One region of the Pseudoxanthomonas sp. 22568 genome, then DNA from elsewhere that is predicted to be linked to it. Evidence: predicted binding sites of a transcription regulator. Region 1 holds the regulator's gene; each other region holds the start of a gene.
What was found. The regulator FliA, encoded in region 1, starts transcription of late flagellar genes. The targets are predictions, from matches to a motif close to TAAAGTTTNNCNNNCNNNGGCCGATAA.
Positions count from the first base shown of each region.

Region 2: flgM (flagellar biosynthesis anti-sigma factor FlgM) is a predicted target of FliA. The motif match lies at 6,152-6,178, and genes of this name have one in related genera.
Region 3: ACTJI2_RS20000 (chemotaxis protein CheW) is a predicted target of FliA. The motif match lies at 1,613-1,639, and genes of this name have one in related genera.
Region 4: ACTJI2_RS02320 (methyl-accepting chemotaxis protein) is a predicted target of FliA. The motif match lies at 2,655-2,681, and genes of this name have one in related genera.

Region 1 covers NZ_JBQENC010000021.1:10,030-15,450, reverse strand. The annotation lists gene flhF (flagellar biosynthesis protein FlhF) at 1-685, shown strand, start outside; gene ACTJI2_RS18825 (MinD/ParA family protein) at 675-1,553, shown strand; gene ACTJI2_RS18820 (RNA polymerase sigma factor FliA) at 1,550-2,296, shown strand; gene cheY (chemotaxis response regulator CheY) at 2,614-2,994, shown strand; gene ACTJI2_RS18810 (protein phosphatase CheZ) at 2,994-3,608, shown strand; gene ACTJI2_RS18805 (chemotaxis protein CheA) at 3,648-5,421, shown strand, end outside.
Region 2 covers NZ_JBQENC010000001.1:460,968-469,150, forward strand. The annotation lists gene ACTJI2_RS02260 (flagellar basal body rod protein FlgF) at 1-680, opposite strand, end outside; gene flgE (flagellar hook protein FlgE) at 966-2,186, opposite strand; gene ACTJI2_RS02270 (flagellar hook capping FlgD N-terminal domain-containing protein) at 2,238-2,918, opposite strand; gene flgC (flagellar basal body rod protein FlgC) at 2,945-3,352, opposite strand; gene flgB (flagellar basal body rod protein FlgB) at 3,356-3,745, opposite strand; gene ACTJI2_RS02285 (chemotaxis protein) at 4,253-5,206, opposite strand; gene flgA (flagellar basal body P-ring formation chaperone FlgA) at 5,401-6,042, shown strand; gene flgM (flagellar biosynthesis anti-sigma factor FlgM) at 6,209-6,517, shown strand; gene ACTJI2_RS02300 (flagellar protein FlgN) at 6,514-6,864, shown strand; gene ACTJI2_RS02305 (ATP-binding protein) at 7,031-8,183, shown strand, end outside.
Region 3 covers NZ_JBQENC010000030.1:25-3,749, forward strand. The annotation lists partial or broken gene ACTJI2_RS19990 (methyl-accepting chemotaxis protein) at 1-245, shown strand, start outside; gene ACTJI2_RS19995 (flagellar brake protein) at 778-1,557, shown strand; gene ACTJI2_RS20000 (chemotaxis protein CheW) at 1,692-2,168, shown strand; partial or broken gene ACTJI2_RS20005 (cache domain-containing protein) at 2,721-3,725, shown strand, end outside.
Region 4 covers NZ_JBQENC010000001.1:470,174-475,861, reverse strand. The annotation lists gene ACTJI2_RS02335 (CheR family methyltransferase) at 15-899, shown strand; gene cheD (chemoreceptor glutamine deamidase CheD) at 896-1,498, shown strand; gene ACTJI2_RS02325 (protein-glutamate methylesterase/protein-glutamine glutaminase) at 1,498-2,571, shown strand; gene ACTJI2_RS02320 (methyl-accepting chemotaxis protein) at 2,710-3,900, shown strand; gene ACTJI2_RS02315 (sensor histidine kinase) at 4,039-4,698, shown strand; gene ACTJI2_RS02310 (EAL domain-containing protein) at 4,701-5,688, shown strand, end outside.

The DNA of each region.
Region 1 (5,421 bases):
GCTGGGCCTGCTGTCGCGCAAGCTGCCGATCCTGCCGGTGGATCCGTTGGAACAGGGCGGCGTGATCGCCCTGGTCGGACCGACGGGCGCCGGCAAGACCACCACCATTGCCAAGCTGGCCGCGGCCTACGCCGATCGCCACAACCCGCGCGACGTGGCCCTGGTCACCACCGACACGGTGCGCGTGGGCGGACGCGAACAGTTGCACAGCTACGGCCGCCAGCTCGGCATCGCCGTGCACGAGGCCGACAGCGACGTGCGCCTGGCCCAGACCCTGGAACGCCTGCGCGACTACAAGCTGGTGCTGATCGACACCGCCGGCATGGGCCAGCGCGACCGCAACCTGGTCGGCCAGCTCAACTGGCTGCGCGCCGCCGGGCAGGTGCATACCCTACTGGTGCTGCCGGCCAACTCGCATTTCGGCGATCTGGACGAAGTGGTCCGCCGCTTCAGCGGCGCCCAGCCGCACGGCGTGGTGCTGACCAAGGTGGACGAGACCGGCCGGCTCGGCAGCGCGCTGTCGGTGATCGTCGATCACCAGTTGCCGATGGCCTGGATCACCGACGGCCAGCGCGTGCCCGAAGACCTGCACCGCGCCAGCGCGCCCAACCTGGTGCTGCGCCTGGACCAGCTGCGCCGCGAAGCCGACGAACCCAGCCACGCGGAGGCCATCCATGTCGCATGAACACCTGCTGCAGACCAATCCGCGCAGCACGCCGCCGCTGACCGGCTCCTTCCATCCGGTCCGCGTGATCGCGGTGACCGGCGGCAAGGGCGGCGTGGGCAAGACCAACGTGTCGGTCAACCTGGCCGCCTCGCTGGCCGAGATGGGCAAGCGCACCCTGCTGATGGACGCAGACCTGGGCCTGGCCAACGTCGACGTGCTGCTTGGCCTGGCGCCGAAATACACATTGGCGGATCTGGTCGCCGAGCGCTGCCAGTTGGAGGACGTGCTGCTGGAAGGACCGGACGGCCTGCTGATCGTACCGGCCTCGTCGGGTTTCCGGCACATGGCCGAACTCTCGCCGGCCGAACACGTCGGCCTGGTCAACGTGTTCTCGGAACTGCAGCGCGCCCTGGACGTGATGGTGGTGGATACCGCCGCCGGCATCACCGACAGCGTGTTGACCTTCTGCCAGGCCGCGCAGGACACGGTGGTGGTGGTGTGCGACGAGCCGGCCTCGATCACCGACGCCTATGCATTGATCAAGGTGCTCTCGCGAGAGCGCGGCGTGGACCGCGTGCACGTCATCGCCAACATGGTCCGCGACCCCAACGAGGGCCGCAAGCTGTACGAGAAGCTGGCCCGCGTGTGCGAACGTTTCCTCGGCGACGTCGCCCTGCACTACCTGGGCGCGGTGCCGCAGGACGACTGGCTGCGCCGCGCGGTGCAGCGCCAGCAGGCGGTGGTGAAGGCGTATCCGGGCAGTCCGTCGGCGCGCGCCATCAACGAGATCGCCCGGGTCACCGCACGCTGGCAGCCGCCGTCCGGCGCCCGCGGCAATGTCGAGTTCTTCGTCGAACGCATGATCAACCGGAGCGTGCCAGCATGAACACCGGCGCCGCCCAATACCGTGCCGTCCAGAAAGCGGCGGCCACCGACTTCGTCACGGTGCACGCGGACCTGGTCCGCCGCATCGCCCATCACCTGGCCGCGCGCCTGCCCGCCAGCGTGGAGATCGACGATCTGATCCAGGCCGGCATGATTGGCCTGCTGGAGGCCTCGCGCAGCTACGACGCCGAACAGGGCGCCTCGTTCGAGACCTTCGCCTCGATCCGCATCCGCGGTTCGATGATCGACGAGATCCGCCGCGGCGACTGGGTGCCGCGCTCGGTGCACCGGCGGGCCCGCCAGGCCGCCGCCACCGTGCGCGAAATCGAACAGCGCACTGGCCGCGCCGCCATCGCCACCGAGGTCGCGTCGGCGATGGAGATGCCGCTGCCCGAATACCTGCGCCTGCTGGAGGACGCCGCCCGCGGCCAGGTGCTGAGCCTGGAATCGCACATCGAGGATCATGGCGAACCGCAGACCGCGGTCACCGGCGGCCCCAACCCGCAGCAACAACTCGAGCGCAGCGAGTTCCGCCAGTCGCTGATCAAGGCCATCGGCCAGCTTCCCGAGCGCGAACAGTTGGTCCTGTCCATGTACTACGAACAGGAACTCAACCTCAAGGAAATCGGCGCCGTCCTCGGCGTCAGCGAATCCCGCGTCTGCCAGATCCACGGCCAGGCCATGCTGCGCCTGCGTGGTCGGCTGAATGTGTTCGAGAGCGTGGATGCCGGGTTGGAGGATTGAGCGGGGATTGGGGAGTCGGGATTGGGGATTGGGGATTCGCAAAAGCCTTTGCTTTTGCCTCCCCCTTTGAAAAAGGGGGATTGAGGGGGATTTGCTTTGGGCGCCAACAGCAAGCGCTTCTCAACAGCCGAATGGCTGGTCAATCCCCCGTCGCCCGCTCCGCGGGCGCCCGCCCCCTTTTTCAAAGGGGGCTCTTTCAATCCCCAATCCCGAATCCCCAATCCCGGCCCAAAAGTTTCCCCGCCACCTGCCGATAAGGCTCTCGAGCCCCCTCTACCCTGCTGCACCCGGAGCCCTTCGTGACAGCCAACAAGAACATGCGGATCCTGATCGTGGACGACTTCTCGACGATGCGCCGCATCATCAAGAACCTCCTCAACGATCTGGGCTACACCAATACCGCCGAGGCCGACGACGGCTCCAGCGCGCTGACCGCGCTGGCCCAGGGCAGTTTCGACTTCGTGGTGACCGACTGGAACATGCCGGGCATGACCGGCATCGAACTGCTCAAGGCCATCCGCGCCGACGACCGCTTCAAGACCCTGCCGGTGCTGATGGTCACCGCCGAGGCCAAGCGCGAGCAGATCATCGAAGCCGCCCAGAACGGCGTGAACGGCTACATCATCAAGCCGTTCACCGCGCAGACCCTGGAAGAGAAACTCGGCAAGATTTTCGAGCGCCTCGGGGCCGCCGCCTGATGGCTGCGGTCATGGAAGCCGGCAGCGCCCGCGCCGCACTGGTCGAGCGCCTGCAGCACGCGCTGGACGCGCTGGAACAGGGCGACGAGGCCGGCTGGCGGCGCGAGCTGGACACCATCGCCGCCTGGCGCACGCAGCCGATGATGCAGGGACTGGGCCGGCTGGCCCGCGAACTGGCGCAGACGCTGGGCGAGCTGCCGCCGACCCACGGTGCCGGCGATCTCGACGACGCCTGCGCGCGCCTGGATCACGTGGTCGCGATGACCGAACAGGCCAGCCACAAGACCCTGGATCTGGCCGAGCAGTGCCGCGGCCTGGCCGACCAGCTCAAGACGACCGCGCTCAGCGCCGAACAGACCCGGCTGGTGGACCAGATCCGTTCCGGCCTGTCGGAAATGGCGCTGGCGCAGAGCTACCAGGATCTCACCGGGCAGATCATCCGCCGCGTCGCCGGCATCGTCCGCCGCGTGCACGAAGGCTTCGGTGAACTCGGTCTGCCGCCGCCGGAAAGGAAGAAGGACGACGGCCTGGCCGGTCCCGCGGTGGCGGGTCTGGACAAGGCGGCGTTCTCGCAGGACGACGCCGACGATCTGCTGTCGGGGCTCGGGCTCTAGCCGTCCGCCCACGCATCCCCGCCGATACCGAGCCGAACCATGTCCGCCGTCACGCCCGAAATCGCCGCCGACTTCCTCATCGAGGCCCAGGAAATCCTGGATCGCCTCGGCGAGCAACTGGTGACGCTGGAACAGGATCCCGGCGACAGCGAACAGCTCAACGCCGTGTTCCGCGGTTTCCATACGCTCAAGGGCGGCGCCGGTTTCCTCGGCATCCAGGCGATGGTGAACCTGTGCCACGCCGCCGAGGAAGCGCTGGGCATGGTCCGCGCCGGCAAGGCGACCCTGGAAGCGGATCATTTCGACGCCGCCCAGCAGTCGCTGGACTGGCTGCAGCGCATGCTCGACGCGGTCGCTGCCGGCGAGGAGCCGCCGCACGCGCCGGCCGCGCTGATCGCCCAGTTCGACGTCGATGCCGCGCCCGCGCCGGTCCGCGCGCCGGTGGCCGCGCCCGCCGCCGGCGGGAGTGATCTGATCACCGACGACGAGTTCGAGGCCCTGCTCGATCAACTGCATGGCGGCGCCCCGCCGACCACCCCCGCCCTCCCCGTGGGCGGGGATCTGATCAGCGAGGACGAATTCGAGGCCCTGCTGGATCAACTGCACGGCGGCGCCGTGCCCGGCGCCACGATCGCCCGCCCTGCGCCCGCCGCCGCGCCCCAGTCCGCGCCGGTACGCCCGGCCGCGCCCGCCCCGGCCTCACCGGCCCGTCCGGCGCGCGCCGGCGAGGCCGAGCAGACCATCCGCGTGGACACCAAGCGACTGGACGCGATCGTCAATCTGGTCGGCGAACTGGTGCTGTCTCGCAATCGCCTGAAGACCCTGCGCGCGCGCCTGCGCGACGAGGAACTGGATCGCGCGGTCAGCGGCCTGGACATCGCCACCGCGCGCCTGCAGAACGCGGTCATGCGCACCCGCATGCAGCCGGTGGGCAAGGTGTTCTCGCGCTTCCCCAAGGTCGCCCGCGACGTCGCCCGCTCGCTCAGGAAGGAAGTCGATCTGGAGCTGATCGGCGCCGATACCGAGCTGGATCGCAACCTCGTCGAGGCCTTGTCCGATCCGCTCGTGCACCTGGTCCGCAACGCCATCGACCACGGCATCGAGCTGCCCGATCTGCGCGAGGCCACCGGCAAGCCGCGCAGCGGCCAGGTACGGCTGGCGGCGCAGCAGGAAGGCGACTACGTCACCATCGAGATCCGCGACGACGGCGCCGGCATCGATCCGGAGCGGCTGCGCGACAAGGCGCTGGAAAAGGGCCTGATCGAACCGGAAGCCGCCGCCCGCCTGTCGCACGACGAATGCCTGCAGCTGATCTTCCTGCCGGGCTTCTCGACCAAGACCGAGATCACCGACATCTCCGGCCGCGGCGTCGGCATGGACGTGGTGCAGTCGCGCATCCGCGAACTCAGTGGACAGATCCAGATCCATTCGCAGCTCGGCCGTGGCAGCCGCTTCCTGATCCGGGTGCCGCTGACCCTGGCGATCCTGCCGACCCTGCTGGTGCAGGCCGGTGATCCGGTCTACGCGCTGCCGCTGGCGCGGGTGATGGAAGTGCTGCACGCGCCGGCCTCCAGCCTGCGCTGGTTCGACGGCCAGGCCGTGCTGGATCGACAGTCCACCACCCTGCCGCTGGTGGATCTGCGGCGCTGGCTGGGCGTGGAGGCGGTCAAGGCACCGCTGCTGACCATCGTGGTGCTGCAGATGGGCGACCAGCGCTTCGGCCTGGTCGTGGACCAGGTGCGCGGGCGCGAGGAAGTGGTGATCAAGCCGCTGCCGCGCGCGGTGCGCGGCCTGCGCGGCTATGCCGGCGCGA
Region 2 (8,183 bases), on a different contig from region 1:
ATTTCGAACTGGCGCTGGAGCTGGATCATCTGCACCAGGGCGCCGGCGGCGTCGACGTTGCTGCCTTCGAGCACGCCGGTGGTCAGGCTGTTGCCCTGCGCCATCGGCGGGGGCGGCTGGGTGGGGTCGGCCGGACGCATCAGGCCGTCGGCGCCGCGCGCCAGTTGCGAGGCCGGCACGTCGACGATGCGCATGCGGGCGACCATCGCCATGGTCTGCGGGCCTTCGCCCTGCGGCACGATGGAAATGGTGCCGTCGGCGCCGAGATCGAAGGACTGCGCCGGCGGGATGGCGATCGGATTGCCGTTCTCATCGAGCACGGCGCGGCCCCCGTTGGTGACCAGCTGGCCGTTGGGGGTGACGCTGAGTTCGCCGTTGCGGGTATAGGCGGTGCCGCCGTCCGGCGCCTGCACGGCCAGCCAGCGGCCCGGTTGCAGCGAGACGTCCAGCGAACGGCCGGTGACCATCTGGGTGCCGGTGCGCGAATCGAAACCCGGATCCGTCAGCACCGCGTCCACGCGTGAGGGAAATCCCTGGCCGGGAATCTTGAACGCCTCGGTCGCGGCCAGGGCGGCCTTGAATCCCTTGGTGTCGACGTTGGCGAGGTTGTGCGACACCGCGCCCTGGGCCTGCAGCGAGGCGCGGGCACCGGTCATGGCGACGTAGAGGGCTTTGTCCATGGGCTTTGCCGGGAATGGGGAATCGGGAATTGAGAATCGGAAAAGCGGAAAAGCGGAAAAGCGGAAAAGCGGAAAAGCGGAGAAGCGGAGAAGCGGAGAAGCGGAGAAGCGGAGAAGCGGAGAAGCGGAGAAGCGGAGAAGCGCTTTTTACTTTGCTTCCCCCTTCGGAGAAGGGGGATTGAGGGGGATTTGCTGTTTGCGCGAAGAGCAAGCGCTTTTCAACAGCCGAATGGCTGATCAAGGGGGCTTTGGTTCTGGCTATTTCGGCACGCCCAAGTGCCGTCATCAACGGATGTTGATGACGGTCTGCGTGATCTGATCCTGGGTGGACAGCATCTGCGAGTTGGCCTGGAAGTTGCGCTGGGCGACGATCATGTTGACCAGTTGTTCGGTCAGGTCGACGGTCGAGGCTTCCAGCGCGCCGGAGGCGACCTGGCCGAAGTCGGACGTGCCCGGCGCGCCGGTGCGCGGTTCACCCGAGGCGTAGCTGTGGGTCCAGGTGTTGTTGCCCTGCGAGACCAGGCCCTGCGGGTTGGTGAAGTTGGTCAGCGCGACCTGGCCGATGGCGCGGTCCACGCCGTTGGAGTAGCGCGCGAACACCACGCCTTCCGGCGACACGGTGAATTCGTTGAGCTTGCCGCTGGCGTAGCCATCCTGCCGCTGATCCTTCTTGGCGAAGGCTTCGCCGTACTGGTTGGTGCCGGTGATGTCCAGGGTCATGTTGAGCACGCCGGCTCCGGTGGTCGGGGTGAATGGCGCCAGGGCGATGCGGCCGTTGGCCGGCAGGGTCAGCGCGCCGTTGTTGTCGAACTGCACGGTGGTGGCCGGACCCATCGAGGTGCCGTCGACGTAGACGTGGGCTTGCCATTCGTTCGGATTGGCGGTCTTCACGTAATAGACCGACTGCTGGTGGGCCACGCCGAGCGAGTCGTACACGGTGACCGAGGTGGTCTCGTTGTAGCTGTTGCCGTCGTTGGGCGTGAACGGCGTGATGGTCGGCTGCGCGGCGTTGCCGGGCAGAGTGACGCCCAGGTTGACCAGGGTGGTCGGCGCCGGCGGGCTGTCGCTGGTCAGCAGTTGCAGGTCGACCAGGCGGCCGGTATCGAAACCGCTGCCGTCGGCGCGAGGCGGGAACACCTGCAGGCGGAAGCCGTCCGGGGTGGTGACGAAACCATTGGGATCGCGCTGGAAGTTGCCCGCGCGGGTGTAGACGTTGGTGCCGTTGTTGCTGACCGTGAAGAAGCCTTCGCGGTCCACCGCCAGATCCAGGTAGCGGCCGGTCTGGTTGATGTCGCCCTGCGAGAACTGCTGGGCCACGTTGGTCAGACGCACGCCGGCGCCGATGCCGTTGCGCAGCAGGCCATAGCCGGTGGTGGAAAACACTTCGGCGAACTCGGCACGCGATTCCTTGAATCCGGTGGTGCCGACATTGGCGATGTTGTGCGAGGTGACGTTGAGGTCGGCGTTGGCCGCCTTCATGCCGGAGAGCGAACTGTTGAAAGCCATGGAAAACTCCTTAGCGGATGCCGGGTCGGAATGGCCCGTGGATGTCAGGGATCAGGAAGCCGACTTGCCGATGCGCAGCACGTAGTCGAGCGGAGCGGTGCCCAGGCCGGGCAGGTTGAGATACAGGCCGTCGGAACCGATGGTCACGCTTTCCACGGTGGAATCGACGTAGGTGTTGAGTTTGGTGGCCTTGCCGGTGTCGTCGGTGTGGGTGGCCTTGATCGCATACACGCCTTCCGGCGCGCGTTCGCCGTTGGCCTTCACGCCGTCCCAGGCGAACGCGGTCTCGCCCTTGGCGGCGTCGAGTTCGATGGTGTCCACGACCACGCCGCTGGCGTCGGTGATTTCCACCTTGAGCGTGCCGGTGGCGGGCGACATGACCAGGCCGGTGGCGCTGCCCTGCGCGCCGAGCGCGATCTTTTCCGACGGCACCAGCACGTCGTGGCCGACCAGCGAGGCGCCCTTGAGCACCTGGTCGCCGGTCAGGGCGGTGGTGAAACCGTTGACGGTGGTGTTGAGTTCGCTGATGCCCTGCACGGTGGAGAACTGCGCGAGCTGGCCGATGAATTCGCTGTTGGACAGCGGCTTGAGCGGATCCTGGTGCTTGAGCTGCTCGGTCATCAGGCGCATGAATTCGGCCTGGCCCAGGCTTTCCTTCTTCTTGTTCGATCCGGTGCCGGTGGTGCTGTTGTTGATCGCGGCGAAGGGATCGCCATTCACGGCGGTGGTCATGCGGTTGCTCCGGTAGGCGGGACGCGTCAGCGGCCCATGGTCAGCGTGGCCAGCGCCAGTTCCTTGGCGGTGTTGAGGACTTCGACGCCGGCCTGGTAGCCACGCGAAGCGGAAATGAGGTTGACCATCTGCGCGACCGGATCCACGTCCGGCGCATAGACGTAGCCTTCGGCGTCGGCCATCGGGTGGCCGGGCTCGTAGCGCTTGATCGGCGGGGCTTCGCTCTGGGTGATCTCCTTGACCTGCACCGAGGTCAGCGAGCCGTCGGCGTTGAGCGGGCGGGCCTGGAAGATCGGTTCGATCGGCTTGTACACCGCCTCCGGCGAGGAGGCGATGGAATCGGCGTTGGAGAGATTGCTGGCGATGGTGTTCAGGCGCACCGACTGCGCCTGCAGGGCCGAACCGGCGACGTCGAAGATCGGCAGGTTGCTCATGGCTTATTGCCCCGTGATGGCGGTGAGCATGGTGCGCACCTTGGATTCGATGAAACTCAGCGAGGCGCGGTACTCCAGCGCGGCGCGGCCGTAGGCGGCGCGCTCGGTGTCGGCGTCGACGGTGTTGCCGTCCAGGCTGGGCTGCACGCCCTGGCGTTCGTGGATCTGCGGGCCGAATTCCAGTCCGTTCAGATGGCGCCCGTCGGTGGTCTGCAACGGCGCGGCCTGGCGGGCGGCGGCGTTCTCCAGCACGGCCTGGAAGTTGAGATCCTTGGCCTTGTAGTTGGGGGTGTCCGCATTGCTGAGGTTGCTGGCGATCAACTGCATGCGCTGCTCGCGCAGCGGCAGGGCGGCGGCATGGACACCCAGGTAATCGCGGATGGGATTGGACATTGGCGGGCCCCGTTGGGAACGTTGCCCGGGTGGGTGCAAGGCTTGTGCCAGTCCGGGAGAGGAGGCTTCCCCCGCGAAGTGCCGGTGCCATTCCTTCTCGAGGGGGAACGATGGGCACCTTGTGGCTTTGCCTCCCCCTTTGAAAAAGGGGGACCGAGGGGGATTTGCTCTTCGCCGGTGCTCCTGGCACCGCGCGCAAATCCCCCGTCGTCCGCTGACGCGGCCGCCCGCCCCCTTTTCCAAAGGGGGCATCAATCCCGAATCCCCAATCCCGGCGGCCAACCGGCCGCTGTCAGGCCGCCCGCTTCGCCACCAACACTTCATGGGGAAACGAGATGCACCCGGGGGCTTTGCCTTCCCCTTTGAAAAAGGGGGACCGAGGGGGATTTGCTTTTTGTCGGTAGTCGCGGCACCGCGCGCAAATCCCCCGTCGCCCCGCTGGCGCGGGCCGCCCGCCCCCTTTTCCAAAGGGGGCTATCAGTCACGAATCCCGAATCCCGACGCCCGTCAGGCCGCCCGCTTCGTCGCCACCACCTGCTTCAGCCGGTTCAGCACGTAGTCCGCCAGTTCGTGCGGGCTGTACTTGGCGACGAAGGCGTTGGCGCCGACCCGTTCGACCATGGCGTTGTTGAACACGCCCGAGAGCGAGGTGTGCAGAAGTACGTACAGACCGGCCAGGCCGGGGTGGCGACGGATTTCCGTCGTCAGGGTGTAGCCGTCCATGGCCGGCATTTCGATGTCGGAGATGACCATGGCGTAGCGCTCGGCCGGGTCCTCGCCGGCGGCGTGGATCTGCACGAGGTGGTCGAGCGCCTGCTTGCCATCGGAAAGCAGGGTGGCGCTCACCCCCAACTGGTCCAGCACGCTGCGGATCTGCGAACGGGCCACCCGCGAGTCGTCCACCACCAGCACCTGCAACGGCGGGGCGTCGGCCGGCAGCGCCATTTCCGGCGCCAGCGGCGCGTCCATGCGCGCCTGCGAGATGTCGGCCAGCACGCTTTCCACGTCGATCACCTGGATCAGCTCGCCCTGGAAGCGGGTGACCGCGGTCAGGTAGCTGGCCTCCGCGCCGAGTTCCGGCGGCGGGTGGATGTCCTCGACCGCGATGTTGACGATGCGCTCGACGTCGCTGACCAGGAAGCCCTGCACCGATCGGTTGAACTCGGTGACCACCAGGTAGTTGGGCGCGCGCGCCGGATCCGGATCGCGCTCGGGATGGCCGATGCTCAGGCCCAGGTCCAGCACCGGAATCGAACGCCCGCGCACGTCGGCCGCGCCGGCGAACTCGGCGGGCAGGCCAGGCAGCTGGAACAGCGGCGGACGGCGCAGGACTTCCTGCACCTTGAACACGTTGACGCCAAAAAGCTGACGCCCGCCCAGGCGGAACAGCAACAGGGCGAGCCGGTTGTGGCCGGCCAGGCGGGTGCGCTGGTCGATGCGGTTGAGCAGATCCTGGGTCATGCAGGCATATCGGCCGGGTTGCGCACGGCTTGAGCGGTGCGGGGGCGTCCGGCGGCAGGGAAGGGCTCGTCCTCGAGGGACGGCGGTCACGCAGTCGATTTCGCCGACGCGCACCGCGGCAGGCGCGAGGACCGCCGGTTTCGGCACATCGCTTGCATTCCTTGTCGCCGATGAACCGACGATGGAGCCCGCTCATGCGACGACTCGTGCTGCTGCCCGCGCTGCTGGCGGCGTTTGCCGTGCCCGCCGCGGACTTCCAGCCGGTGGACAGCATCCGCCAGGCCGCGATTGGCGCGATGGCGTCGGCCGGCGAGGCGGAAGCGACGCTGGACCCGAACCTGCGCCTGCCGCGTTGCGCCGCGCCGCTGGAAGCGCGGGTGCAGAACAGTGGTTCGGTCGAGGTCGGTTGCCCGCAGGGCTGGCGCCTGTTCGTGCCGGTGCGGGTACGCCGCAGCCAGACCGTGCTGGTGCTCAATCGCGGCATCGCACCGGGGCAGGTGGTGACCGCCGATGCGTTTGTCGCCGAAACCCGTGACGGCGGCCGTATCGCCGCCGGCGCCTTGACCGACCCGGCCCAGGCCGTGGGCCAGGTGGCGCGGCGGATGTTGACCGCCGGCTCGGTGCTGGGAGCCAACGATCTGGTCGCGCCGCGATTGATCCGGCGCGGCGACAACGTGGCGCTGGTGTCGCGTCGCGGTGGCGTCGAGGTACGGGTGGCCGGCAAGGCGCTGGCCGACGCCGGCGAGAACGAACGGGTGACGGTGGAAAACCTGTCCTCGCGCCGGGTGGTACAGGGCGTGGTAGGCCCGGGCGGCGACGTCTGGGTGAGCCGTTGAGGAAAAAAATGGAATCGGCCCTAAAGTCCCCGGACGGGCGGCCGATACCGAGCTGGCAGGGAAGTACGCCTCGGGTGCGCTTCCGATAGAAAAATGTGGATTCCGTCACTAAAGCTTTGCCTTTGACGGCCGATATGCTGTTTGAACCCGCAACAGGTAGACCGACATGAGCCAGAAAATCGAAGGCAACGCGCCTTCTGCCATCCGCACCACCGGTCCGATCGGTGGCAAGGTGGCGGCGTCCGGCGCCGAACGTTCCCGGCCGGTGGAAGCCAGCGCGGGTGGCGACAGCCTGCGCCTGACCGGCGAAGCCACTGGTCTGCAGGCACTGCAGCGCGAGCTGTCCTCGGCCTCCGCGGTGGATACCGCGCGGGTCCAGCAGGTCCGCGATGCGCTCCAGGCCGGTACGTACCGGATCAATGCCGAGGCGATCGCTGACGGCATGCTGAGCCTGGAACGCCAGCTCGGCCAATGAGCGCCGAACTGGAGACCCAGTTCGAGCGTCTGGCCTCGGCGCTAGCCGAGGAGCGCCGCGCGATCCTGGAACACGATGTCGAAGCCCTGGTGTGCTCGACCCGGGAGAAGCTGGCCTCGCTGCGCGAACTGGAAAACCGCATGCCCGCGGCCGCGTCCGCGCCGTTCGAGCAGCGGCTGCGCGAGCTGTCGGAGGCCAACCAGTCCAACGGCGCGCTGCTGGCGCGGCGTCGCCGCGAAGTGAACTGGGCACTGCGTCACCTTGGGCGCAGCGAAAGCAGCGGCGCCTACGACGCCAACGGACAGACCGAAGTCCTGCGCGGCAGCCGCCCGATCGCGGTGGCCTGAGGCGCGGTGCGCGCGGCTTGCCGCCGCCGCGACGCTTGCCGATACTGACGGCCCCTTTTTGCCGCAACTCCCTTTCGCGGGGTCATCCGTCGTGAGTGTTTCCTCCGCTTCCCGTCTTCCCGCGGACATCCCGTCCTTCGTCGACATCCAGGCGCTCACCGAGCTGATGGACGATGGCGTGCTGCTGTGCCGCGGCGATGACCGCGCGCTGCATGCCAATGCCTCCGCGCTGGCACTGCTGCCCGAGGGCGAGGAGCCGGAATCGTTGCAGGCCGTACTGGAGCTGGTGCCGGCCGAGGCGCGCCGCGCCGCCCGCGCGACGGGACGCTGGAACGGCGAACTGGCGCTGGAGGATGGCCGCATCCTGCAACTGCGCATCTACCATCACCACGCGCCCGGCGACGACGGCTACGCGCTGATCCTGTTCCACGACATCAGCGAAGGCCACGCGCGCCAGCAGGAGTTGCAGCGCCGGCACGCCCAGTTGCGGCAGACCCTGATCCGCCTGGCCGGTACCCAGGAGCAACTGGTGCAGTCGGAAAAGATGGCCTCCATCGGCCAGCTGGCCGCCGGCGTGGCGCACGAGATCAACAATCCGATCGGCTACGTGCATTCCAACCTGGGATCGCTGCAGGAATACCTGCACAGCCTGTTCGCCCTGATCGAAATCTACGAGCGCGCCCTGCGCGCGCCGGATCCGAAGGCGCTGCTGCCGGAAATCGACGACATGCGCTCGCGCTTCGACATCGACTTCATCACCAGCGACCTGCCGCAGCTGATGTCGGAGTCGCGCGAGGGCATCGAGCGGGTGACCCAGATCGTGCGCAGCCTCAAGGACTTCTCCTACTCCGGGCGCGACGACTCCTGGAAGCTGGCCGATCTGCACCACGGCCTGGACTCGACCATCAACATCATCTGGAACGAGCTCAAGTACAAGGTCACCCTGGAAAAGCGTTACGGCAAGCTGCCGCTGGTGCAGTGCCTGCCGTCCGAGCTCAACCAGGTGTTCATGAACATCCTGCTCAATGCCGGCCACGCGATCGAGGAAAAGGGCCGCATCAGCGTCACCACCGGGCTGGCCGGCGAAGAGGCGTGGATCGAGATCGCGGATACCGGCAGCGGCATGCCCGAGAGCATCCTGCAGAACATCTTCGATCCCTTCTTCACCACCAAGCCGGTCGGCAGTGGCACCGGCCTGGGCCTGTCGATTTCCTACGGCATCGTGAAGAAGCACAACGGCCGCATCGAGGTGGACAGCAAGCCCGGTGAAGGTTCGCGTTTCCGCATCACCCTGCCGGTGCGGCAGCCGGTGAAGGACG
Region 3 (3,725 bases), on a different contig from region 1:
ACGCCGCCCTGGTCGAGGAAGCCTCCGCCGCCGCCCGCAGCATGGAAGACCAGGCCCGCCTGCTCTCCGAGGCGGTGGATGTGTTCGAGCTCGACGGCCATGCCCCGGCCGCGCGGATGCCGACGCCGGTGGTCGCCGCGTCGCCCGTGCGCGCGCCCGCACGGCCCGCGCCGCGCAAGCCTGCCGCCCCAGTTCGCCGCAAGCCCGAACCGGCCCTGGCCGACGGCGACTGGCAGGAGTTCTGACCACGGCCTTTCCGCTTTTGCCTCCCCCTTCGAAGAAGGGGGACCGAGGGGGATTTGCTCTTGGCGCCAAAAGCCAATCCCCCGTCACCCGCTGACGCGGGTGCCCGCCCCCTTTTTTCGCTTGCAACCGCCGAATGGCGGGTCAAGGGGGCTATCCACTGCAAAGACGACCCGCTGTTGCCTCCCCCTTCGAAGAAGGGGGATTGAGGGGGATTAGCTCTTCGCGCCAAAAGCAAATCCACTGCTTCGCAGGCGCCCGCCCCCTTTTGCGCTTTCAACAGCCGAACGGCGGGTCAAAGGGGGCTGTCAACTCCACGGACGACCTGCTTTTGCCTCCCCTTTCGAAGAAGGGGGATTGAGGGGGATTGGCTCTTCACGCCAGCAACAAACACCGCTCGGCTCCCACTGCGCGGGTCAATCCCCGTCACGACCGCTCTCCCCTTCTCTAAAGAATCCGTGACGAGGTCGATATATCGGCAGGTGTCCCGCTCCCCACCGGGCCTGGCCATTTTCCGCTTCCCACATCGAGCCCATGTCCGAACAGATCGAGGCCGCCACCCAGGAACCCGTGCGGTACGACGAGGAAGAGAAGTACCTGCTCCGGCACCCGCGCGACATTCGCCAGGTGCTGCAGGCACTGATCGACCGCCGCGCCCTGATCAGCGCGCACCTGGTGCCGCGCGGCCATGTCTTTCCCACCGCGCTCATCGAGCTCGCCGCCGATGAGGGAAGCCTGCTGTTCGACGGCAGCATCAGCGAAACCATCAACCGCGCGGTCGAGGAAGCGGCCCAGATCATCTGCGTGTCGCAGCTGGATCGCGTGCACGTGCAGTTTCCCCTGACCGATTGCGAACGCCTGCGCGTGGACGGCCAGACCGCCTTCCGCGCACCGCTGCCGGAGCGCGTGCTGCGCCTGCAGCGGCGCGAGTTCTACCGCCTGCAGGTGCCGGTCTCGTATCCGGTGCGCTGCCTGATCCCGTTCGCCGTCGGCGAGGAGGACCCGCAGTGGGTGGAAATGCGGGTGCTGGACATCAGCGGCGGAGGCCTGGCGGTGGAAGTGCCGCCGGAGCGCCCGGAGTTCCGTCCCTTTCGCGAATACACCGACTGCCGGCTCCTGCTGCCGGACGGTGAGCCGCTGCAGGTGCGGCTGATGGTCAAGAACCTGTTCCGCCAGTCCCGCCCCAACGGCCGGGAAATCTGGCGCGCCGGCTGCCAGTTCACCGACCTGCCGCGCGGCGGCGACGCCCAGATCCAGCGCTACATCTTCCGCATGGAACGGCAGCGCAGCGCCCGCGAACGCGGGATCGGCTGACGCTCCGATTCTGCGGTCCCCATCCCGGTTCCGCGCGCCGCCTCGCCTCCCCGCCTAAAGTCCCCGCCTTCCCGGCCGATGAGTAGCGGGAAGGACGCCTCCGCGTCCCAGCCAGAATGCACAGGAGCATTGCGATGAGCGACAACAAGACCACGGCCGCGGAGTTCCTCAGCTTCGCGCTGGGCGAGGAGCACTACGGGGTGGACATCCTGAAGGTCCAGGAGATCCGTGGTTACGACGCCGTCACCCGGCTGCCGGATGCTCCCGAGTACATCAAGGGCGTGATCAACCTGCGCGGCACCATCGTCCCGGTCATCGACCTGCGCCTGAAGCTGCGCCTGAAGGAAGCGCGCTATGACGCCTTCACCGTGATGATCGTGCTCAACGTCGAGGACCGCGTGGTCGGCATCGTGGTCGACAGCGTCTCCGACGTGATCCCGCTGGAGCAGGATCAGATCCGCCCGACCCCCGAGTTCGGCGCCAGTGTCGATACCCGCTTCATCTCCGGTATCGGCACCGTCGACGACCGCATGCTGATCCTGCTGGACATCGAGACCCTGATCGACAGCGCCGATCTGACCGAACACACCGCCGAAGCCGAAGCGGCCTGACGCCGCTTCGCGCGACGGTTCCAGCGCATGACCGCCCGCGCGGGGGGAGCCAGGCTTCCCCCGCGTCCGCGCACGCCCCGCGCGGCCGGCTGTCAGGCATTCCCCTACGACCAAGGATGATTCAACGCCCGCGCGCTCCGCGCCGATAGCACTACCGGGCCCAGCGCCCCTCTGCCAGAAGTGAACGGAAGTCCCCATGAAGTCCGCTGCATCCCGCCCGCGTTCCAGTGATCTTTCCCTGCGCGGCAAGTTCCTCCTGATGCTGGCCGTGCCGGCCATCGGCGTCGTCATTCCGTGCAGCGCGAGCACGCGCCGGAATCATCGCAGGCTGCGGCAATGGTGGACACGGTTCGACACCACGCGGGGTACGTGCGAATCCGATCCGGCAGGAGCGCCATCGCCGGCGCGGGCTTCCCGCGCGCACGCTCAAGCAGCCAAGAGCAGGCGGCGGGAAGCCGCTCCTAACCAGGCTCCCATCCGAGCGTCCATTCGCGCCTGCGCTCTCCGCTGGCGCACCGCCTGATCCCTACTTTCCTTCCCCCCGAGTTCGCCATGAACCTGTCCCGCCGCTTCGCCAACCTGCCGGTCCGGCACAAACTCAACCTGCTCACCGTCCTGATCGCGATCGGCATCGTGGCCCTGGCCGTGATCGCCGCGCGCATGCAGTACCTGGATCTCTATGAAACCCGCAAGGCGGGCCTGAAGACCCGGGTGGAGCTGACCTTCGGCATCCTCGATCACTACGCAGGCCTGGAAAAATCCGGCGAACTCGACCCCGCGGCGGCCCGCGCGAACGCGCTCAAGGCAATCGAGCGCATGCGCGGCAACAAGGGCGTGGACTACTACTACATCCACGACATGCAGCCGGTCATGCTGATGCATCCGATCCGCAAGGAACTGGCCGGCAAGCCGATTGGCGACGAACGCAGCCCGGACGGCGTGTTGCTGTATCGCGAGGGCGTGGAAGCCGCGCGCCGCGGTGGCGGTTTCGTCGAGTTCCGCTGGCCCAAGCCGGGCGGTGACGAGCCGATCGCCAAGGTCGTCTATGCCGCGCCCTACAAGACCTGGAACTGGGTGGTGGCCACTGGCGTGTACATGGACGACGTACAGGGCCAGGCGTGGATGTTCACCGGCATCATGACCCTGGCCGGCGGCACGCTGGTGATCATCGTGGTGCTGCTGAGCTGGATTATCGGCACCCGCATCGTGGTGCCGCTGCGGCACGCCACCCGCGTGGCCGAGTCCATCGCCGCGGGCCGGCTGGAGAACGCCATCGGCGAGCAACCGCACGACGAACCCGGGCGCCTGCTGGAAAGCATGCACCGGATGCAGGACCAGTTGCGCGCGGTGATCGGCGCGCAGCGCGAGATGGCGCGCCGCCATGACGAAGGCACCATCAGCTATCGCATGGACGAATCCGCGTTCCCCGGCGAGTACGGGGACATGGTGCGCGAGACCAACGGTCTGGTCGGCGAGCACGTGGCCGCAATCCTGGACGCGCTGCGCATCATGCAGCGCTACTCCATCGGCGATCTGTCGGTCGACATCGCGCGCCTG
Region 4 (5,688 bases), on a different contig from region 1:
ACGACGAGTCCTCCATGTCCGCCCCGCTCCGTTCCCGCGACACCGCCACGCACGATGACGAACTCCCGCGCGCGCATGGGCGCGAGTTCGAGTTCGGCGATCGCGATTTCCGCCGCGTCTGCGATCTGATCCGCCAGCGCGCGGGCATCGCGCTCGCCGACGGCAAGCGCGACATGGTCTACGGACGGCTCTCGCGGCGCCTGCGCGCGCTCGGCCTGCGCAGCTTCCGCGAATACCTGGATCAGCTGGAAAGCGACGGTGGCGACGAATGGCAGGCGTTCACCAACGCGCTGACCACCAATCTGACCTCGTTCTTCCGCGAGCCGCATCATTTCGATCGCCTGCGAGATGAACTGGAACGCCGCAGCGGCGCGGGCACGCTGCGGCTGTGGTCATGCGCGGCCTCGACCGGCGAGGAGCCCTACTCCATCGCCATCACCGCGTGCGAGGCCTTCGGCACGATGGCGCCGCCGGTGCGCATCCTCGCCACCGACGTGGACACCCAGGTGCTGGCGACCGGCGGGCGCGGCATCTATCCGCTGGAACGCATCGCCGGGCTGGACGACGGCCTGCGTCGCCGCTACTTCCAGCGCGGCACCGGCCCGAACGAAGGCCATTGCCGCATCCATCCGGCCCTGCGCCAACTGATCGAGTTCCGCCCGCTCAACCTGCTGGCGCCGCGCTACGACGTGGAAGGTCCGTACACCGCGATCTTCTGCCGCAACGTGATGATCTATTTCGACAAGCCGACCCAGCGCGGTATCCTGTCACGGCTGGTGCCGCACCTGGCCGACGACGGCATGCTCTATACCGGCCATTCCGAAAACTACCTGCACGCCGCCGACATCATCCAGCCGTGCGGACGCACCCTGTACCGCCGCGCCGGGGCACGCGGATGAGCGCCGCCGCCCTCGCCTTCGCCGACGGCAGCGTGCTGCGCTACCACGACGCCCGCTTCCAGACCCCGGCCGCCAAGCTGCTGCCCACCCAGTACCTGGTGGTCGATGACGACACCGCGCTGGTCACCGTGCTCGGCTCCTGCGTGGCCGCCTGCATCCGGGATCCGCTGCTCAAGCTGGGCGGCATGAACCACTTCCTGTTGCCCGACGGCCAGGCCAACGATGGCGCTCCTTCGCGCTACGGCAGCTTCGCCATGGAATTGCTGATCAACGACCTGCTCAAGCGCGGCGCGAGCCGCGCGCGCCTGGAGGCCAAGGTGTTCGGCGGCGCCAATGTGCTGAAGGGATTCACCAGCAATCCGGTCGGAACCCGCAACGCCGAGTTCGTCCGCCGCTACCTGGACATCGAACGCATCCCGGTGGTCGCCGAGGACCTGTGCGGCATCCATCCGCGCAAGGTATGGTTCTTCCCCGCCACCGGCCGGGTGGTGGTGCAGCGCCTGCCGCACGCCCACGACGCCGAAGTGGCCGCCGCCGAATCCGCCGCCCGCGCCCGCCTGTCGCGCACGCCGGTCAGCGGTGGCGTGGAGCTGTTCTGATGGGTGCGCCCTGCAAGGTCCTGATCGTCGACGACTCGGCCGTCGTACGGCAGATGCTCACCGAGATCCTGTCCAGCGACGCCGGCATCGAGGTGGTCGGCTCGGCCAGCGATCCGCTGATCGCGCGCGACAAGATCAAGCGCCTGAATCCGGACGTGATCACCCTGGACGTGGAAATGCCGCGCATGGACGGGCTGGCGTTCCTGGAAAACCTGATGCGGCTGCGTCCGCTGCCGGTGGTGATGATCTCCTCGCTGACCGAGCGCGGTGCCGACACCACCCTGCAGGCGCTGGCGCTGGGCGCGGTGGACTTCGTCTCCAAACCCAAGCTCGACGTGGTCCGCGGACTGGAGTCCTACGCCGACGAAATCATCGCCAAGGTCAAGGCCGCGGCGCGCGCCAAGGTGCGCCCGCTGGCGCGCCCGGCCAGCGTGCGCCAGAGCGCCGACGCGGTGTTGCCCGCCGCGCAGCCTGCGCGGGCGCTGCGTTTCCAGACCACCGATCGCCTGATCGCCATCGGCGCCTCCGCCGGCGGCACCGAGGCGTTGCGGGTGGTGCTGGAGCAGATGCCCGCCGATGCCCCGGCGATCGTCATGACCCAGCACATCCCGGCCGGCTTCAGCCGCGCCTTCGCCGAACGCCTGGATCGGCATTCGGCGATGGCCGTGCGCGAAGCCGGCGACGGCGAGGCGATCCTGCCCGGCCATGCCTACCTGCCGCCCGGCGGGCGCCACCTGCGGGTGATCCGTGACGGTGCGCGCTGGCGCTGCCGGATCGACGATGGTCCGCCGGTCAACCGGCACAAGCCGGCGGTGGACGTGCTGTTCCGTTCGGTGGCGCACGCCGCCGGCGACAACGCCATCGGCGTGATCCTCACCGGCATGGGCGACGACGGCGCGCGCGGCCTGCTGGAAATCGCCCAGGCCGGCGCCCCGACCTTCGTCCAGGACGAAGCCACCAGCGTGGTCTGGGGCATGCCCGGCGCGGCCGTGCGGCTGGGCGCGGCCAGCGAGACCGTACCGCTCGACGCCGTCGCCGAACGCCTGGTGCAACTGTCCGCGCAATCGCGCTGACCGCCCGTTTCCGCCGTTTTCCCGGCGGATCTCCACCCAGGTCACAGTTTTCCCCGCGCATCGCGCATTGCCGCGACGAACGCTAAAGAGCCATCCCCCATGGCCGATATCCATACCGTGATTCAGCAGAGAGCACCCATGTATTCGCGCATCCTGGTTCGTCTTGCCGCTCCCTTGATCCTGACGCTGGTGTTCCCGCTGTCGGTCGCCTTCGACTGGCCCGGTGCGGTCCAATGGGCCATCCTGACCACGATGACGCTGGCCTGGCTGCTGTTCGCCTTCCTGTCGGTCTGGGGCGCGCAGAAACCCAGCGCGGAGCACACCAGCATCCTGCGCGAGCAGGACAGCCTGCTGAACGAACTGCGCCGCTTCGTCGGCAATGAAATCGATGGCTCTCGCGCCGAGATCGACCGCGCGCGCGGCCTGATCCGCGACGCGGTCGGCGGCCTGGGCGAAAGCTTCGACGCGATGATGCGCAAGTCCCGCGAGCAGAGCCTGGCGGTGTCGCGCATCGTCGACCGCGCCGGCGACGGCGACCGCGCCGGGGTGGACGTGGCCCGCTTCGCCCAGCACGCCAGCCAGCGCATGGAGCAACTGGTGGAAGCGCTCGAGCAGGTCAGCGGCCAGAGCACCACCACCGTGCACCACATCGACGAGATGGCCCAGCACCTGGACGGCATCTTCTCGCTGCTGGAGGACGTCAAGTCGATCGCCGACCAGACCAACCTGCTGGCGCTCAACGCCGCCATCGAAGCCGCCCGCGCCGGCGAGGCCGGTCGCGGCTTCGCGGTGGTCGCCGACGAGGTGCGCAACCTGTCCGAACGCTCGACCGCGTTCAACGAGCAGATCCGCAAACTGGCCCACAGCTCCAAGGACGCCATCGCCAAGGTCCGCGAGACCGTCTCGCACATGGCCTCGCGCGATCTCGACCGGTCCCGCGAGGCCCGCGGTGAAGCGGCCAACATGCTGACCCAGGTCGCCGCCATCAACGCCTCGCTGGGCGACGGCATGCGCGAGATCTCCCAGTGCGGCCATGCCATCGACCTGAGCGTGGCCGAGGCGGTGCGCGCCCTGCAGTTCGAGGACATCGCCACCCAGTCGCTGGGCAGCGCGGTCACCCACCTGGACCGCCTGACCACCATCAACCAGGAAGCCCTGGCCCTGCAGGAACTGTTGCATCGCAGTGGCGGCGTCATGGACCAGGAGCTGCTCTCGGCCCTGCGCCATATCGGCAGCCGCCTGCGCGACCGCCGCAGCGAATGGGAACGCCCGCCGCACAAGCCGGTGGCGCAGCAGAACATGGGCGCGGGCACCGTCGAACTGTTCTGATTTTTGACGAATACGTTCCGACACATCCGTTTTCCGCGACGCCGGTACCGCCTCCGCGGTGCCGGCGTCGTCGTATCCGCCGCGCCGGTCCGGCGGGCAACTGGCATACTGGCGCGGTTGTCCACCTGACCGTTGCCAATGACGGCCCGCACACCCGCCGCCCCCGATACGCCATCCATCCCCGCGGACGCCCTGCGCGAGCTGTACGCGCGCCAGGAAGCCGAGCGCCGTGTCGTCGCCCGGGCCCTGCACAACGAAATCGGCCAGGCGCTGTCGGCGATCAAGATGTCCGCCCACCTGGCCGGCGACGAGGACGACGCCGTCCAGCGTCGCCAGGATCTGGCCGACATCGTGCGCATCGCCGACGACACCGTCGCCCGCCTGCGCGACCTCTACGCGGATCTGCGCCCTCCGCAGATCGACACCCTCGGATTGGCCGCCTCGCTGCGTGGCGAAGCCGAGCGCTGGCAGGCCCGCTGGGGCCTGGTGCCGCGACTGCGACTGGCCGATCCGGCGCCACGCGCGGACGCGGCGCTCGAACTGGCCGCGTTCCGCCTGGTGCAGGATCTGCTGCTGCCGCTGCCCACGCTCGCCTCGCTGGAACTGCGGCTGTCCGCCGCGCGCGCCGGTTTCGCCGTGCTGGAAGTCCACCACGACGGTCCCGCGCCGGATCCGCTGACCGCCGCCCTGCTGCAATCGCGTGCCACCGCCGCCGGCCTCGCGCTCCATCTGCCCGGCGAGGCACAGGCCGGAATGCGCCTGCGGGTGGAACTGCCCGCCATGATGGCGGACGCTTGAACATGTCCGCCTACCCCGTCGCGCCGCCATCGATCGCCCGCCTTGGCGCGCTGGATCCGGATCTTCAGGCCATGGTCGAGTCCGCCGTGCAGGGCGGCACGCCGCTGATGCTGCTGCACGTCGACATCGATCACTTCCGCTCCATCAACGAGAACATGGGCGCCGATGTCGGCGACCAGGCGCTGCTGCTGCTCGGCCAGCACCTGTCCACCCAGTTGGGCCCGGAGGCGCGGGTCTGGCGCCAGGGCAGCGACGAGTTCATCGTCGCCATGCCGCGGCTGCCCCAGGTGCCGTCGCCGGATGCGTTCGGCGCATTCGTGCGCGATCAGGTCGAACTGCCGATGGCGGTGCTGCCCTATACGCTGTTCCTCACCGCCACCGTCGGCATGGCGCTGTGCCCGGAAGACGCCACCACCGTCACCGGCCTGCTGCAATGCGCGGAGACCGCGGTCGGCCAGGCCAAGCACGAGGGCCTGAACCTGGTCCGCCGCTATGCCCGCGACGCCGCCATCAGCATCCGCAGCGACAGCATCATCGCGCGCCAGATCGTCAACGCGATCGACAACAACGAGTTCCGCCTGCACTACCAGCCGCAGATCAACGCCCACGACGGCCGCGTGGTCGGCATGGAAGCGCTGCTGCGCTGGCATTCGCCGGCACTGGGCGTGCTGGTCCCCGAGCGCTTCATGCACGTGGCCGAAAAGCTCGGAGTGATCGTGCAGATCGGCGACTGGGTGCTGCGCGAGGCGTTCCGGCAGGCACGGGTCTGGCGCGATTGGGGCTTCGACGACTTCGAGATCGCGATCAACGTCTCCACCCTGCAGCTGTTGCGCCCCAACTTCGTCATGGAAGTGCTGGAGGCGATGCAGGTCGCCGGCATCCCGGCGCAGATGGTGGTGCTGGAAGTACGCCAGAACGCGCTGGCCAAGGATACCCATCTGGTCCATCGCACCCTCGCCAGCCTGCACCGCGAAGGCGTGCGCCTGACCC